Regions from separate parts of the Gelidimonas denitrificans genome, predicted to be linked through region 3. Evidence: predicted binding sites of a transcription regulator. Region 3 holds the regulator's gene; each other region holds the start of a gene.
What was found. The regulator HrcA, encoded in region 3, represses chaperone genes, less so after heat shock. The targets are predictions, from matches to a motif close to TTAGCACTCNNNNNNNNNGAGTGCTAA.
Positions count from the first base shown of each region.

Region 1 (4,218 bases), 320 kb from region 3:
ATGACAACCCTTATCGCTTCTCAAAACCGTCTGGCCCAATATCTAGCGCTGACCAAGCCGCGCGTCACACAACTGGCCGTATTTTGCGCGGTGATCGGCATGTTCTTGGCCGCTCCGGATTTGCCGGACTGGAAAGTCGTCATCGCTGCCACTGTCGGTATCTGGTTGCTGGCAAGCGCGGCATTCGCGGTCAACTGCCTGGTGGAGCGCGAAATCGATTCGCGCATGGCACGCACTGCGCGTCGCCCGACGGCCAACGGCGCCATCACGGTACCGCAAACGCTGGTTTTTTCCGGCGTTCTGGGCGGTATGGGTATGCTGGTGCTATATAACCTGGTCAACCCGTTGACGATGTGGCTGACTTTCGCCACTTTCGTCGGCTATGCGGTGATTTACACCATCATTCTGAAGCCGGCGACGCCGCAAAACATTGTCATCGGTGGTTTGTCCGGTGCGATGCCGCCTGCGCTCGGCTGGGCCGCAATAGCCAATGATGTGCCGATGCAGGCATGGCTGCTGGTGTTGATTATTTTCGTCTGGACGCCGCCGCATTTCTGGGCGCTTGCCATGTACCGGCGCGATGATTATGCAAAGTCGGGATTGCCCATGCTACCGATTACGCATGGCATGGAATTCACCGGCTTTCATGTCTGGTTGTATACGATCGTACTGGTTGCCACCACCACTTTGCCCTATGCGGTGCGCATGAGCGGCTTGATTTATCTGTTTAGCGCGCTGCTATTGGGCGTTATTTTTCTGTGGTACGCGTGGCAAATTTATCGCCATTACAATGACCTGCTGGCGCGTAAGACATTTGCTTATTCGATTATTTACCTGTCGCTGTTATTTGCAGCCCTGTTGGTCGATCACTATTTTCCATTTTGAATCCATGCGCTTAATTCCCGCCTCACGTACGCTGATTACTCTTTTTGCTGCCACTCTGGTGCTGACCGCCTGCGGCGACAAACCGCTGTCGGAACGCTTGCAGAGCCTGGTCTCTCCTGACAAGGTTGCCTTCCAGAATACCGACATCACCGGGATCGATTACGCCAAAGATTTTGCACTGACCGACCATCATGGCAAGGCCCGGACTCTGGCCGATTTCAAGGGCAAGGCCGTTGTGGTTTTCTTCGGCTACACCCAGTGCCCCGATGTCTGTCCGACCACCATGGCGGAAATGGCGAGTGTCATGCACGAGTTGGGCCCGTTGTCGGACCGCGTGCAAGTGTTGTTTGTGTCGATTGATCCGGAACGCGACACACAGGCGTTGCTGGCGCAATACGTGCCGGCCTTCGATCCACGTTTTCTGGGCATGGTTGGCGACCAGGCTGCCACCGAAAAAATAGCCAAGGACTTCCGTATTTTTTATCAAAAAGCGCCGAGCAAGGAGCCGGGAAGCTACACGATGGATCATACCGCCGGTAGCTACGTGTTCGATCCGCAGGGCCGGATGCGCCTGTTCATCCGGCACGGACAAGGTGCTGCACCGATTGCCAGCGACTTGAAATTGCTGCTGAAATAATGCATGTTGAACGATGACTGTTGAAACAAAAAAAAGCGCTCTTCGGAGCGCTTTTTTAACGTTGAAGCCGGAGCCAGTGATTAGATATACGCCACCAGCGCACCCTTCATCTTTTTCAGTGCGACAGCTTCAATCTGGCGGATGCGCTCGGCAGAGACGCCGAATTCGTCGGCCAGCGTGTGCAGAGTAGCGCCAGAGCCATCGTCATTGGCAAGCCAGCGTGCTTCGACAATGCGACGGGAACGGGCGTCCAGCGTGCCCAGCGCCGTTTGCAGCCCCTCAGATTGCAGCCGGTCGGTTTGTTGCGCTTCCAGCACCTTGGTCGGCTCGGTAGTTTCTGACGAAAGATAGGCAATCGGCGCGAACTTGTCTTCGTCATCGTCGGTCTGTGGTTCGAGTGCAATATCGCGTCCGGTCAGACGTGTTTCCATCTCGATGACTTCTTCGCGCTTGACATTCAAGGTTGCGGCCAGCGCATCGATCTGCTTCGGCGTCATCGCGCCCAGGCCTTCCTTGTGGCTGCGCAGATTGAAAAACAGCTTACGTTGTGCCTTTGTGGTGGCAACCTTGACCAGCCGCCAGTTTTTCAGGATGTACTCATGCATTTCAGCCTTGATCCAGTGCATTGCATACGACACCAGGCGCACGCCTTGGTCGGGATCGAAGCGTTTGACCGCTTTCATCAAGCCGATATTGCCTTCCTGAATCAGGTCGGCGTGTGGCAGGCCGTAGCCCAGATAGCCGCGTGCAATCGATACCACAAGGCGCAAATGCGACAGCACCATATCCTGCGCTGCAGCCAGATCGTTTTGTTCGCGCAGACGGCGCGCCAGCGACATTTCTTCTTCGTGGCTTAACATAGGCAGGCGATTGACTGCCGAGATGTAAGCGTCGATATTGCCCAAGCTACCCGAAAATCCCAGCGCGAGTGCATTATTGCTATTGGCAACCAACGCTGGCGCGACAGACTGAGACTGAGTGGTTGGTACTTTCATTTTTCTCCTCATATTACTGATGGTGAAATTGCTTTGCGGCATGCCAAACAAGTTCTTTTGATATCTTAGCACTCTCTATAGGAGAGTGCTAAATTGCGTTTTGGTTGCGTGGAGCGTCAATATTTATTGCCAGTCAAACAGACAACTACACAGTTAGAAAGTATAGAGACGAATTAGTTCTACTAATTGCGCGGCATCAAGATTTTATGGCCGGATTGCGCTCCGTAAAAAATCTCATTAATCATAAAAATGCGGGGTATATCGTTTTTATATGATTTTTACGCAATGATATAAGGCATCATTAAAAATACATTATTCAGTATATTTTAAAATGCTAAGGAAGTTGCGCCAAATGCCTGCGTACCGATAGAGTGGCGCCGAACAGGCCCAGTGCGGCGCTGGTCGCCAGCAGCGTCAGCGTGGTGGATAGGTCCAGCGCAGTAAGGCGGAACTCTGACGCGTATAGCCGGGCAAATTCTGTAATCGCTGCGTTGAGCGGTTGCAGCGCCAGCGCCACCGCACTCACTGCCACCGCACCGGCGCATACGCCGAGCAGTGCGCCGGTATAGTAAAACGGTCGATGAATGAAGGCATCGGTGGCGCCGAGCAGGCGCGATACCGCGATCTCTTCGCGTTGCGTCAGCACTTGCAGTCGCACTGTATTGAACACCACTGCCATCACCACCACGCCCAGCGTCACCGCCAGCAGCAGCAGGGCCAGCCGCATTATTTGCAGCATTGCTGCCAAGCGCTTGACCCAGTCCGAATCAACCTGCACCGTCTCGACTCCCGGCAACGCTTTCAGGCGCTCGGCCAGCGCATCGACTGCGCTAGCATCGGTATTCGACAGCCGGATGATGTAGGCGTCCGGCAATGGATTCTGGCCCAGGGTTTCCAGTGCATCGGCCAATCCGGTTTTTTCCTTGAGCGCATCCAGCGCTTGCTCGCGCGGGACGAATTCGATCCGGGATTTTTTGCTGGTCGGCGGCAGCGTGTTGCGGATGCCGGATGCCAGTGCGCGCGCCTGCTCGGCCGGCGTGTCGGCCGCCAGGAACAGGCTGATCTCGGGTTCCACCGCCAGTTGCTGCGTGACCGGACGAATGTTTTCGAGCAGGGTCAGGCCAGCGATAGGCAAGGCCAGCGCAATCGCCACCACCAGCACGTTGAAGGCGAAACTGCCGGGCGTCCTGATAAGTTTGCGCAGCGCGTCAGTCAAGGCGAAGCGATGTTCCCGCAGCCAGATTTTCATGCTGTTTCCTTGCGCCAGGTCTCGATTAACTGACCTTGGCGCAGGTAAATTACGCGCGTGGCGCTATCGAGAAATTGTTCATCGTGGGTCGAAATCAGGCAGGTCACGCCGGCGCTGTGAAACGCCTTGAGCGCTTCGAGCACCTGGTTGGCGCTGTCGCGGTCGAGGTTGGCGGTGGGCTCGTCGGCCAGAATCAGTTGCGGCCGGTTGACGATTGCGCGCGCGATCGCCGCGCGTTGTTGTTCGCCGCCGGACAGTGCTTGCGGCTCCGACTTGGCGCGGTCCAGCAGCCCGACCTTGTCCAGCGCTGCTAGTGCGCGCTTCTCGGCTTCTGCCGAGGATGCACCGGTGACGATCAACGGCAGCATCACGTTGGCCAGCACATGGCGGTCTTGCAATAGCCGTTGTTGCTGAAAAATTAAGCCCAGATTGCGACGCAGATAAGGCAGACC
Region 1 is NZ_CM146350.1:2,715,373-2,719,590, reverse strand. It holds gene cyoE (heme o synthase) at 1-885, shown strand; gene FKCLFG_RS12665 (SCO family protein) at 890-1,522, shown strand; gene rpoH (RNA polymerase sigma factor RpoH) at 1,603-2,517, opposite strand; gene ftsX (permease-like cell division protein FtsX) at 2,852-3,766, opposite strand; gene FKCLFG_RS12650 (cell division ATP-binding protein FtsE) at 3,763-4,218, opposite strand, start outside.
Region 1: a site for HrcA is predicted at 2,583-2,609, ahead of rpoH (RNA polymerase sigma factor RpoH). Genes of this name have one in related genera too.

Region 2 (4,218 bases), 1.6 Mb from region 3:
AGATTGCGCCTGCATCGCAGTCGGGGTGTAGCTTAGTCCGGTAGAGCGCTACGTTCGGGACGTAGAGGCCGGAGGTTCGAATCCTCTCACCCCGACCAGGCTTCGCCCTATAAGCAAAAAATTTAGCGCCATTTTTCTTCCCTAAAAAATCACTCGTCGCAAATTCCGTGTCACTCGGCATGTTCACGGGCTCCCGCCCGAAAACAACTAGAAAATACCCAACCCTTTGAGCATCACGACCAGGATCAGCAGCGGCGAGACATAACGTAACAGAAAGAAAACAGTGCGCACCAATCTTTGGTTGTGTAACTGACCACGATTGGAAAGCGCTCCACTAAACTTATCCAAACCCCAAAACCAGCCGACAAAGATGGCGATGGCGATGCCACCTGCCGGCAGGATGATGTTGGATGAGAGAAAGTCAAACAGATCAAACATGTTGCGGCCGAACGGTTTGAAGTCGGCCAGCAGGCTATTGGTCAGTGCGGCACCCGACGCCGGCAACGCCAGTAGCGCAAGAGTCAGCAGAGTAGATTTCGAGCGCGACAAGTTAAAGCGCTCGTGAAAAATAACCACCGGCACTTCCAGCAAAGAAAGCATGGCGCCGGTTGCCGCCACGGCAGTCAGAACGAAGAAAACCACCATCAAAATTTGCCCCATCGGAATCTGGGAAAACACCGCTGGAATGGTAATGAATACCAACGCTGGCCCCGCTGCCGGCGTGAAGCCAAAGGTGAATACCGCAGGGAAAATTGCAATGCCTGCCAGCATCGAAACGCACAGATCGGCGCTCATCACGCGGAAAGTCGTCACCGGTATATTCTGATCGTCGCGGAAATAGCTGCCATAGGTCATCATGGTTCCCATGCCAATCGACAGCTTGAAAAACGCCAACCCCATCGCCGTCAGTACCACGGAAGTCGTGATTTTGCTGAAGTCGGGATTAAACAGGAATGCCAGACCTTCAGCAGCCTTGTCCAGAGTCAGACTGACCATGCACAGCAGCAACAACAACAGAAAGAGCAGCGGCATCAGCTTCTTGGTCAGCGCTTCAATGCCCTTGGTCACGCCCAGCAGCAGGATGCCGCCCATGAGAGACAGCACGCCCCACTGCCAGAACACCGATTGCCAGGGATCGCTGATCAGCGCGCCAAAGGCAGCTTCGGTTACGCTCCGGTCGCTACTCAGGATGGAGCCGCCGATCGCCTTGAACACATAGGCGAAGACCCAGGCCACCACTTCAGAATAAAAAGACAGAATCAGAAAGGCGGCCAGCATGCCGAAAGCCCCGATCAGCCACCAGGGTTGCCCCTTGGGGGCCAGCGTTTGCAAGGTGGTAATCGGATTAGCCTTGGCCTGACGCCCCAGGGTAATCTCGGCAATCATCACCGGCAGCCCGATCAACAGGGTCGCCAGCAAGTAAACCAGCAGGAAGCCTGCGCCGCCATTGGCGCCGGTCAGGTAGGGAAATTTCCAGATATTGCCCAGACCGACAGCAGAACCGAGGGTGGCTGCCAGCACACCAAAACTGGAAGTGAAGCCGTCCCGCTTCACGCTGTATTTGCGTTGCCCCATGACATTTCTTCTTCCATTACAGACGCCTGGATGGCGAAAGGGCCGGATTGTAGCATTTCGTTTGCACTGGAAAACCAGATATGCGAAAGCATAAACTGGATCAGAAAGTTAATTCATAACTGTTATTTTTGACGCCTTGAAAAAGCCAATAAGCCCCCATATAATTAGCACTCGTTAGGGGAGAGTGCTAATAGTTTCTCCTGGCCTTAAAATTTTGCGGCAAAGCCTGTTTCCAATACAAGGCTGCGCAGTAAGAATGCTTTGTGGCAAATATGCCGCAAAAAAACATAAACCTATTGAATACTAAGGAGTTTTTATGAATCTTCGTCCTTTGCATGACCGCGTTATCGTAAAGCGTCTGGATCAGGAAACAAAAACCGCATCCGGCATCGTTCTGCCTGAAGCAGCAGCTGAAAAGCCGGATCAAGGTGAAGTTCTGGCAATAGGTAATGGCAAGATTCTGGAAGACGGTTCGGTCCGTGCGTTGGCTGTAAAAGTCGGCGATCGTGTTTTGTTCGGCAAATACTCCGGCCAAACGGTCAAGGTTGACGGCGATGAATTGCTCGTCATGCGCGAAGAAGACATCATGGCCGTAGTTGAGAAGTAATCAACACGCCATCAGTCAGGCATCAATAATTTAGTCGTATCACATTCTCAGGCTGGCAAGCTTTTCAAGCAGTGCCAGCCCCGAAAATCAGTTTAGGAGATTCACATGGCAGCTAAAGACGTAGTATTTGGCGATTCAGCCCGTTCCAAGATGGTCGAAGGCGTCAACATTCTCGCCAACGCGGTTAAAGTTACTCTGGGCCCTAAAGGCCGCAACGTCGTAATCGAACGCTCATACGGCGCGCCAACCATCACCAAAGACGGTGTATCGGTTGCCAAGGAAATCGAACTCAAAGACAAGCTCATGAACATGGGCGCGCAGATGGTGAAAGAAGTTGCATCCCGCACCAGCGACAACGCTGGCGACGGTACCACGACTGCAACCGTATTGACCCAGGCCATTGTGCGTGAAGGCATGAAATACGTTGCTGCCGGCATGAACCCAATGGACTTGAAGCGCGGTATCGACAAGGCAGTTGCAGCAACTATCGTTGAGCTGGCAAAAATCGCCAAGCCATGCACCACTACCAAAGAAATCGCTCAAGTCGGCTCAATCTCTGCCAACAGCGATGCATCGATCGGCGAGCGTATCGCTGAAGCGATGGACAAAGTCGGCAAAGAAGGCGTGATCACTGTTGAAGACGGCAAATCCTTGAACGACGAACTCGATATCGTTGAAGGCATGCAGTTCGACCGTGGCTATCTGTCACCGTATTTCATCAACAACCCGGAAAAACAAGTTGTATTGCTGGAAGATCCGTTCATCCTGCTGTGCGACAAGAAAATCTCCAACATCCGCGACCTGCTGCCGATTCTGGAACAAGTCGCCAAGGCTGGCCGTCCACTGCTGATCATCGCAGAAGACGTCGAAGGCGAAGCGCTGGCAACTCTGGTAGTCAACAACATTCGCGGCATTCTGAAAACCTGCGCAGTTAAAGCGCCAGGCTTCGGCGACCGTCGCAAAGCAATGCTGGAAGACATCGCAATCCTGACCGGTGGACAAGTTGTTGCTGAAGAAGTTGGCATGACACTGGAAAAAGTCACGCTGGAAGAATTGGGCCAGGCCAAGCGGATTGAAATCGGCAAGGAAAACACCATCGTTATCGACGGTGCTGGTCAACATGCTGCAATCGAAGCACGCGTCAAGCAAGTACGCGTACAAATCGAAGAAGCGACTTCCGACTACGACCGTGAGAAGCTGCAAGAACGCGTTGCCAAATTGGCAGGCGGTGTTGCTGTGATCAAGGTTGGCGCTGCTACCGAAGTTGAAATGAAAGAGAAAAAAGCCCGCGTTGAAGATGCATTGCACGCAACTCGCGCTGCAGTCGAAGAAGGCATCGTTCCTGGCGGCGGTGTTGCACTGTTGCGCGCTCGCGCCAACATCAAGGTCACTGGTGACAATCCTGATCAGGAAGCTGGCATCAAGATCGTTATGCGCGCAATGGAAGAGCCGCTGCGCATGATCGTCCAAAACGCCGGCGAAGAAGCTTCGGTTGTAGTAGCTAAAGTATTGGCTGGCACAGGTAACTTCGGTTACAACGCTGCTAACGGTACTTACGGCGACATGGTTGAAATGGGCGTGCTGGATCCAGCAAAAGTAACCCGTTCAGCTCTGCAAAACGCAGCCTCGATCGCTTCCCTGATGTTGACTACAGACTGCATGATCGCTGAGTCGGCTGATGACAAAGCAGCCGGTGGCATGCCTGATATGGGCGGCATGGGTGGTATGGGCGGCATGGGCGGCATGGGCGGCATGATGTAATAACCGTTTTCGGTTATTAGATACAAGCAAGCTAAACTGCTGCTAACGAAAAAACCCGCTCGGTTTGCGCCGTGCGGGTTTTTTCATGGGGCTTAGGAGTGTGCGCGCGTCGCCGAAATATACCAAAAAGTAATATCGACATACAATACAAATCGTTTCGCTTATAAAGCGGCTCCCGTAGAATTACTCCCTTGAGAAAAAATACAGCGACAGAGTGTCGATAACGATACAGCCTGTCGCTTTTTTATTTGCAGAAATACACGATTCAGATGATA
Region 2 is NZ_CM146350.1:336,795-341,012, reverse strand. It holds tRNA gene FKCLFG_RS01635 (tRNA-Pro) at 22-98, shown strand; gene FKCLFG_RS01630 (sodium-dependent transporter) at 208-1,575, opposite strand; gene groES (co-chaperone GroES) at 1,892-2,182, shown strand; gene groL (chaperonin GroEL) at 2,288-3,943, shown strand; gene FKCLFG_RS01615 (methionine ABC transporter ATP-binding protein) at 4,213-4,218, shown strand, end outside.
Region 2: a site for HrcA is predicted at 1,740-1,766, ahead of groES (co-chaperone GroES). Genes of this name have one in related genera too.

Region 3 (4,218 bases):
GAAAAGCGCTGGCATCGGTGCCGATGCCAGGCGCTTGCGCGATGTCCAGCGCGCCGGTCAGCGTGGCGTCAACTGCGTTGTGGATGGCTTCAATCAGCATCCGGCCCATGCGGCCGGATGCGCCGGCGACGGCGATTTTCATTTGGTTCATGCGATTTTCAGGTAATTATTTTGGGGCAGCGACGCTGGTGGGAGCGGCTTTGGGTGCAGCGGCTTCGGGCGCTTTGTCTTTTGGCGGGTTGCCCGCTATGCGCGCGAGATAATCCTCTTCCGTAGGCAAATCGCCACCTTCAAAGCGCTCCACCAGATCATTTTTGAAATACACCGTCACGCGGCTGGTGGTGACTTCGCCGTTGCCTTTTTGCATGCGAAATGGGTAATACCAGCGGTCGTCGTGGAAAATATCGCTCAACATCGGTGTACCCAGCACGAAGCGCACCTGATCGTGCGTCATGCCTTCCTTGAGTTGAGAGATCATTTCTTTCGAGACGAAATTGCCCTGCTGAATATCGATCTTGTAGAGCGAGAAAGCGCCCAATACACGCGCCATCCCGGTCGGGCCGCTAGTTCGGGTGCCGGTGGCGGCGTCAAGCGGTTCCGCCGCAGCGGTTTTGGCCGGGGCTGCATCCGTTGTCTTTGCCTTGGCTGCAGGCGCATCATCCATCAGTGGATTCTTGGAGGCGCATCCTGCTAGCACTAAGCACAAACTGCCGATCAGCAGCAAGGCAAGGGAAGATGGGGCGCGGGTGAAGTGGGGGTGCAGCAATCGCATAAGGTATCTCAATTCAATTGTGCTAAAACACATAATGATAAAACAGAACTGCCCGAATCTTACCTGAAGCGGCTGGTTAACTCATCGCGGCCCTGCATATCGGATGCATGCATTGTCAGTCCACGTTATGATTTCAACTTTCGTACCGTTCCAAGGGACGGGGTTTCAAACCGGATTTAGTTTTACGACAACCATGAACAAAAACCCCAGTGATTTAAAAGCCAGCGGGCTCAAGGCAACCTTGCCGCGTCTGAAAATTCTCGATATTTTTCAGAACAGTGCAGTGCGCCACCTGACGGCCGAAGATGTATACAAGGTATTGCTGACTGAAAATATGGATGTCGGTCTGGCTACTGTGTATAGAGTCCTGACACAATTCGAACAGGCTGGGTTGCTCAATCGCAACCACTTCGAGACCGGTAAAGCCATATTCGAACTCAACCAAGGATCGCATCACGATCACCTGGTGTGTTTGGACTGCGGTCGGGTGGAAGAGTTCTACGATGAGGAAATCGAGAAACGCCAGCAGAAAATTGCTGCTGAACGCGGTTTTCGCATCTCTGAGCATGCGCTGGCGCTGTACAGCAATTGCATCAAGGACAATTGCCCGCATCGCAATAAGTGATGCAGTGCGTAGGATGGGTTTCACCCATCCTACTGTGCTTCAAATCTTTAATGCAACGTGCGTAACCTAATGACTTAATGCATGCGACAGCAGTTTGGCCGTGATATTCACCATCGGTATCACGCGCTCATACGCCATGCGGGTCGGCCCGATTACGCCTAATGTGCCGACAACGCGGCCGTTGACTTCATAGGGCGCGGTGACGATGCTGGTGTCATCCATCGGCATCAGTTGCGATTCGCCGCCAATGAAAATCTGGACCCCGGTGGCCTTGCTGGAAATATTGAGCAATTGCATCAGGCTGGTTTTCTGCTCGAACATGTCGAACAGTTTGCGCAGCGAATTCATGTTGGCGGCCAGGTCGCTTACGCGCAGCAGGTTACGCTCGCCCGCGATCACCATATCTTCGCTGTCATCCGTCATCGCTTCGCTGCCGGCTTCCACCGCTGCCTGCATCAGGCGCGTCATGTCGTCACGCAGGCTGCGCAATTCGCTTTGCAGCCGCCCGCGCACTTCGTCGAAGCTCAGTCCACCGTAATTTTGATTGATGTAATTGGCGGCCTGCACCAATTGCGCCGGCGTGTAATCAACGTCCGTCAGTAGCAGGCGGTTCTGCACATCGCCGCTCGGGCTGACGATGACTAGCAGCACCCGTTTATCGGACAGGCGCAGAAATTCGATTTGCTGAAACACCGATTCATGCCGCTGCGTCAGCACCACGCCGGCGAATTGCGACAGGGAAGACAGCACTTGGGCGGCATTGGCAATGATTTTTTGCGGCGATTTTCTGGACAGCGTAGTTTGCATCCGGGACTCGACCGCTGCTTCGTCAAAGGCTTGCAACGTCAATAGGGTGTCGACGAAAACCCGGTAGCCGCGCGGCGTCGGCACCCGGCCGGCCGAGGTGTGCGGGCTGGCGATGAAGCCCATCTCCTCCAGATCGGACATGACGTTGCGGATGGTGGCAGGCGACAAATCCAGCCCCGATAGTTTCGACAAGGCACGCGAGCCGATTGGCTGGCCGTCGGCGATATAGCGTTCGACCAGGGCCTTGAGCAGAGTTTGTGCGCGAATATCGAATTGCATAGGTTTATAGGAAGCAAGTTGATATGTACATCGGGAAGCGATATCGGGACAGCGGTTACAACTAACAAGTTGCCGCCAGCAATATTATGCGCCCATCGCGTCAATCAGCCAGCGGTCGAGTTCGTGCAGCGTGGTGCAGACCGCGTCCGGGCGGCACTGTTCGGGCAGGCTGCGCTCAAAACGGTTCATCCAGACGCCATGCATTCCCGCATTTTGCGCACCCTGGACATCCAGCAGAAGGTCGTCGCCGACATACACCGCTTGCTGCGGCTGGATTTCGAGGGCTGCGCAGGCCGCATGAAAAATCTGCGGATCGGGTTTGGCGCGACCGAAACGGTGCGCTGCAATCGAGGCCTGGAAATGGTGGGCGATGCCGATAGCTTGCAAGTCGGCAAAACCGTTCGAGATCGAACCCACCGCCAGCCGCGTATTGAGCTTGGTCAGCCCCGGCACCACATCCGCAAACGGTGTCACCGCATTGCGGGCAGTGGAAAAAACCACCATTGCATGATCCACCAGAGCAACATCTGCGCCTACTTGGCGGAATGCCTCGCAAAGTGTCGCATGGCGCAAGCCCCAGAGGTCGATCTGGTAACGCGGCTCAGTCTGCATCAGCGCTTGCCGCCGGGTGCGCAACATGTCGATCGAATAGCGCCCGGCCACCGCCGGCGCATGCGTGAGCAGCCATCCGTGCAACACTTTTTCAGCCTGTTCTAGCACTGGAACAATCGGCCACAAGGTGTCATCGAGGTCGAACAGTACAGCTTTGATCGGCATTTTCAAAATCGTTAACTTTCACATTCTTCAAGAGATGGCTGAATTATGTTCTAATCTGTGAACCTCGTCCTCCCTTACTCCAGCCCAACCCAATATGCCTTTAGCGCCAAAAACAATCGCTGTTATAGGCAAGCCTCAAGCTCCCGGTATCGCGCAATCGCTGTCCCAGATCGCCCATTTTTTCGATGACGCAGGATATACCGTGGTGCTGGAAGCAGAAACCGCGCGCGATATTGAACTGGCCGGTTTCGAAGCAATGACGCCGACACAAATCGGCCAGCAGGCCAATGTTGCGATTGTGGTCGGCGGTGACGGCACCATGCTCGGCATCGCACGCCAGCTGGCGCCGTATGACGTGCCTATGATAGGGATTAATCAGGGGCGGCTGGGCTTCATGGCCGATATTCCGATCGATGGCATGCTGCCGGTGCTGGCTGACATGCTGGCAGGAAATTACGAGACGGAATTCCGCAGCCTGCTGGAAGGTTGCGTGATGCGCGAGGGTGAAAATATTTTTTCCGCACTGGCTTTCAACGATGTGGTGGTGTCGCGCGGGGCTGGCGCCGGCATGGTCGAGTTGCGGGTCGAGGTCGATGGCCACTTCATGTACAACCAGCGCTCCGATGGCTTGATCGTTTCCACGCCGACCGGTTCGACCGCGTATTCGCTGTCGGCCGGCGGGCCGTTGCTGCATCCCAGCCTGTGCGGCATCGTGCTGGTGCCAATTGCCCCGCACGCGTTGTCAAATCGTCCGATTGTGGTGCCCGATTCGAGCGAAATCATGATCGAAGTCGTCAGCGGCCGCGATACCAGCGTCAACTTCGATATGCAGTCATTTGCCAGCATATTGCTTCACGACCGTATCCATATCAAGCGTTCCGCGCACCGCATCACCTTCATGCATCCGCAAGGCTGGAATTATTACGATACCCTGCGCGAGAAGTTGCACTGGAACGAA
Region 3 is NZ_CM146350.1:2,391,804-2,396,021, reverse strand. It holds gene dapB (4-hydroxy-tetrahydrodipicolinate reductase) at 1-151, opposite strand, end outside; gene FKCLFG_RS11170 (outer membrane protein assembly factor BamE) at 167-772, opposite strand; gene fur (ferric iron uptake transcriptional regulator) at 966-1,397, shown strand; gene hrcA (heat-inducible transcriptional repressor HrcA) at 1,464-2,483, opposite strand; gene FKCLFG_RS11155 (HAD family hydrolase) at 2,568-3,260, opposite strand; gene FKCLFG_RS11150 (NAD kinase) at 3,355-4,218, shown strand, end outside.